2 regions of the Novosphingobium sp. TK71 genome follow, and region 2 is predicted to be linked to the other one. Evidence: riboswitches for the same ligand, from Rfam matches in the RefSeq annotation. Region 2 holds a riboswitch; the other holds the start of a gene.

Region 1 (2,451 bases), on a different replicon from region 2:
GAGCAGTTTCGGCGGCTTCGTAGTTGATCGTTATGAAGCCAACTGCCTGGACAGGATGCCCGTCGAACGACTGAGGCTTGAATGTCCACTTCCGCGCAGCTTCAAGAGCTGGCTTGGGGTCGAGCTTGTAGAAGTTGTCTCCTACCCGAGCGTCGATGACATGGCCTTTCACGTCAATGGTCACCAGGACGCCGACATTGGCTGATCCGTAACCATTGACCGTCTCCGGGCCGGAGAGGCGCTCCGATTGGAGATAGTAGATGCCCACCCTTTCGACCTCGTGCGTCGATCCGGAACAGGCTAAGAGCAGGGACAGTGCCGCTGCTGATCGCCATGCAAGGCCACCCTTCATCATCTCTCCCAAGGTATTGATAGGCGACCATATCACCAGAACTCTGCTTGATAGGCTACCCCTTAAACCGTAGAATACTAAGTTAGAAAATCATCGACTTTACTTGGTGACCGATGATCGTCCGAAAAGGGTTGTGAATTGATGGGGCCGCGGGCGACATCCCGTGTTCGCATTGGAACGATGCTGGCAATGGGTGACTAATTATACAATCATAATTTAGATCAAGTTTTTTTAAGTTTTAGTCTGCGGTGAACAGGCATCACTAACCTGCGCTATCGGATTGTTGCGAAATCCAATCCGAAGCGAGGCAGATACTTTCTGAGCCGGTCTGCGTCGTTGGTGCTGTTGCGTCGCGCGCGCGAGGCGGAGAACAGGTGCCGTCCGGCTTCGGACAGGGAGGTACTCTCGCGGCATGTGTCCACGACGTAAGCCAGCTGGACGCGGTCAAAGGGATCGATCTCCTCCAGTCTTTCCGCGTCGAGGAATGCTGCCAGCTTATCCTCATTGCTGGCGTTGCTGACTGACCAGAGGCGCCCAAGTCTGGCGATTTCGTTGTCGACCGTCGCCAGATCGATGCGGCCCTTCGGTGCAAAAGTCGCCATGCGCGTGACGCTGCCGGCCAGATCGAGGCCGTGCGCGGGCGGCGGGATGAAATCGCGGAGGCAAAGAGCCGCAAGACTGTGGATCAGGATCCTCGCGCGTGGACGCCGGTGGGGCGGTAATGGTGTGCCTTGCTCTCAATAACGCTTCCCAGCCCGCATCTGACCGCCTAGAGGCGCCCTATCCCCGGGGGGCCGCTTATGCGCGGCTGAGAGGTGGTCTGCAGACCACGACCCGCTGAACCTGATCCGGTTGACACCGGCGTAGGGAGGGCTGGCGGCAGGTCCGTTGTCCCTCCAGATGGAGTGGACGCGAGAAGATGCCCAGTAAGACGATGCCCATTAATCTGCCCAATTTCCGTAACTTTTCCTGTCTTCGCGGCCTGACCGGCATCGGTGGTGCCGCGCTGGTTCTGCCGGCCTTGCTGGCCGCGCCCGCGGCGATGGCGGAGGCGGCCGACGATGCCGGCCCGTCCGACATCCAGGTGATCGGGCATCCCGATCCCGAGGGGCTGCTGCCGGACCAGACCGCGCCCAAGGCCGTAAGCGCCATTTCGGCGGACTTCATCCTCAAGCAGGCGCCGACGCTCAATGCGTTCCAGCTCGTCAACCTCCTGCCCGGCGCGAACGTGTCTTCGAGCGATCCCTACGGCCTCTCCACCGGTTCCAGCCTGACCCTGCGCGGATTGGGTCAGGACCAGATCGGCGTCGTGATGGAAGGTGCGCCGCAAAACGATATCGGCTATTTCTACGCCTATCCCTCGCAGTTCGCCGATGCCGAGAACGTGCGGCAGATCGCGCTGGCGCAAGGGGCCGCCGATATCGACGCGCCCGTCGTCGCCGCGGCGGGCGGGCTGCTATCGCTGACGCTCGACGATCCGAAATCGGAGCTGGGCGGCCTCGTCAATCTTTCTGCCGGTTCCTACGATGCCCGCCGCGTTTTCGTGCGGCTGGACACCGGCACGCTGGGGGCGAGCGGGCTCAAGGCCTTCGTCTCCTATTCGAACAACCGCGCGGACAACTGGCGGGGCGCCGGATACGACAAGCGCCAGCATATCGATGCGAAGCTGCTGCGCGAATGGGGCGACGGGAACCGCGCCAGCATCTCCTTCTCGTACAACGACGCCAAGACATCGAGCTATCCGAGCCCCACGCTGGCCGACTGGAAAGCCTCCGGCCGTGATTTCAACTACGATCGGCAGTACACCGAGGGCAATGCCAACTACTGGAGGCTCTACCGCGCGCCGTTCCGCAACTTCTACGTGGCGGCGCCGGTTCATCTGAAGCTGGGCGATCGCCTGGCGTTCGACAGTTCGGCCTATCTCCAGCTCGGCCACGGCAATGCGCCTTACGGCACGCAGCTTGCCACGACCGGCAATTATCTCGGCACCGAGGAACTGACCCAGCCGATCGCGCTGCCCGGCGCGGTGGACGGGGTGGCCACCGTGCTCGGCAACTGGACCGGCAAGCAGCTTCGCGTCGGCGATGTCAGCAAGCTTA
Region 2 (2,451 bases):
ACCGTCGATCTCTGCCGCCAGCAGCGCCTCCACCATCAGCGAGGGCGGCAGCACCCGCAGCACCACGTCCCGGTCGGGATCGACGCCCGCGCTCGCCAGCCAGTAGCGCAGCATGAGCGCATGGCTGGAGAAGCGATGGACCACGCCGATCACCGGCTTGCGGCGCCAGAGGCCGATGGCCCCGGCGAAATCGTGCGCCGTGCCCAGCGGATCGGCGAGGCGGCTGGCAGGATCGGGATAGAGCGCGGCGGCGAAATCCTTCGCCATGACCAGCATATTGCCGTTGACGCCCAGCTTGTAGGGCGCGGCAAGCGCGGCGGGCTGCTGGCTGAGCCCCAGCGTCACCGCGACGGCGAGCGGCGCCAGCATGTGCGCGGCCTGCACCTGCCCATAGACCAGCCGGTCCCGCAAGGTTGCCCAGCTCGTCGTGCGCAGCAGGTCCAGCGCGAGCCCTTCCTCCTCGGCAAACCCCCGTTCCCGCGCGGCGGCAAGCACCGCCACGTCGTTCAGCGGCAGGAAGGCGATGCGCAGGTCCGTCGTCATATTCCGCCTCCCAGCAGGTCGCTGGCGGTGATGAGCGCCTGCGCCACGTCCACGATCTTCTTGCCTTGGTTCATCGCACCCGAGCGCAGCAGCGCATAGGCTTCCTGTTCGGAGAGGCTGCGCTGCGCCATCAGGATCGACTTCGCCCGGTCGATCACCTTGCGGTCGGACAAGGCTGTGCGCGCCTCGTCCAGTTCCGCCTGTATCCGTGCGAAGGCATTGAAGCGCCGCACCGCCAGTTCGAGCACGGGCTTGACCCGTTCCTTGCGGAGCCCGTCGACGACATAGGCCGAAACCCCGGCATCGATGGCCGCACCGATCATCGCCTCGTCCGACTGATCCACGAACATGGCGATCGGCCGGGCGAGCGCGCGGCTGACGGTGAGCATCTCCTCCAGCGTGTCGCGGCTGGGGCTGCCGAGGTCCATCAGGACGACATCGGGCGCCATCCGCTCAAGCCGGGCCACAAAGGCGCCGCGCGGCGGAACGATGTGAATGTCGTCATAGCCCGCATCGCGCAGGCCCTCCTCGAGAACCGTCGCGCGCAGCCCGCTGTCGTCGATGATGACGATTCTCATCGATTCCCCAATTTGATCGAACCCGTGCCCGTGTTTCCCCGCACATCGCCGAGAGCCGGTGCCGCGTCAATCGCCGTCCACCGGCCGTTGACGCGGCTCGCGCCTTTTCCTAGGTCGCCGTGACATCTTCAACCCACGGGGTGTCCTGGCGCTGTCAGGGCTGAGAGGCGGATCGGGGCCGTTCCCAGTCCGCAAACCCGCGAACCTGATCCGGCTCATACCGGCGGAGGAATAGGGACATGCACTGCTGCGGCTCGATGACTTTCGCTCTCACGCCGGGCGCCATCTTCAAGGACGAAACGCCATGAGCTTCTGCGACGCCATCTGGGACGAGGTCGCCCCGCTGCGCCGGTCGATCCTCGCGCATCCGTTCCTTGCCGAACTGGCGGGCGGCACGCTGGAGGGGGAGAGCTTCCGCCACTACATCGTGCAGGACAGCCTCTACCTTGCCGAATATGCCCGCGTGCTGGCCATCGCGGCCGCCCGCGCGCCCACGGCGGCGGGCCGGCTGGAATTCTCGGACGGTGCCAAAGTGGCGGTGCAGGTCGAGGAAGCGCTGCACCAGGCGTTCTTCGCCCGGTTCGGCGTAACGGCACGGATGGCACAGGACAGCGAAGCGACTCCGGCCTGCCTCGGCTACACCGGCTATCTCGCCACCCTTGCCGCCACGCGCAGTTACGAGGAACTGATCGCGGGCATCCTGCCCTGCTTCTGGGTCTACTGGGAAGTCGGCTGCGACATCAAGCCGCGCGCTGCCTCGCCCAATCCCTATGCGGCATGGATCGACACTTACGCAGCCCCTTCGTTCGGCGAGGCGACCGCGCGCGTGCGCGCCCTGGTGGACGAAGCCGCCGCCAACGCCGCCCCCGCCACCCGCGCCGCCATGGCCACCGCATTCCGCAATGCCACCCGCTTCGAATGGATGTTCTGGGATTCGGCCTATCGCCGCGAGGGCTGGCCGATCTGACGGTTAAGGTCCGGCCTCAGCTCTCGCCGCGCGGTTCGCGGCGCCGGATCACCCAGGTCGCGCAGCCCAGCAGCACCGCCGCCACGCCCAGCGCCGGCAGCGGCCCGGGGCGCGCGATCAGGCAGAACGAGACGAAGCCGATGGTCATCCCGGCAAGGGAGGCGATCTTGGCCGGGCGCGGGATCGCCCGCTCCGCCCGCCATGCCCGCAGGCCCGGTCCGAACCGGGGATGATTGAGCAGCCACGCCTCCAGCCGGGGCGAGGACCGCGCGAAGCAGGGCAGCGCCAGGATCATGAAGTCGGTGGTCGGCAGCAGCGGCACGAAGATGCCGATCACCCCGATCCCCACCAGCAGCAGCCCCA

Evidence for each region. Region 2 has a riboswitch for thiamine pyrophosphate ahead of tenA (thiaminase II). Riboswitches for the same ligand answer to the same signal wherever they lie in the genome.
Region 1: linked by a shared signal. The riboswitch ahead of ACXJ16_RS07700 (TonB-dependent receptor) and the one ahead of tenA (thiaminase II) in region 2 are both predicted to bind thiamine pyrophosphate.

What each region holds. Positions count from the first base shown of each region.
Region 1 is NZ_CM143962.1:1,702,773-1,705,223, reverse strand. It holds gene ACXJ16_RS07710 (DUF6438 domain-containing protein) at 1-352, opposite strand, end outside; gene ACXJ16_RS07705 (hypothetical protein) at 625-954, opposite strand; TPP riboswitch at 1,130-1,239, shown strand; gene ACXJ16_RS07700 (TonB-dependent receptor) at 1,287-2,451, shown strand, end outside.
Region 2 is NZ_JBSZKA010000001.1:2,272,560-2,275,010, reverse strand. It holds gene ACXJ16_RS25815 (ABC transporter substrate-binding protein) at 1-543, opposite strand, end outside; gene ACXJ16_RS25810 (ANTAR domain-containing response regulator) at 540-1,121, opposite strand; TPP riboswitch at 1,248-1,370, shown strand; gene tenA (thiaminase II) at 1,426-2,088, shown strand; gene ACXJ16_RS25800 (YbaN family protein) at 2,105-2,451, opposite strand, start outside.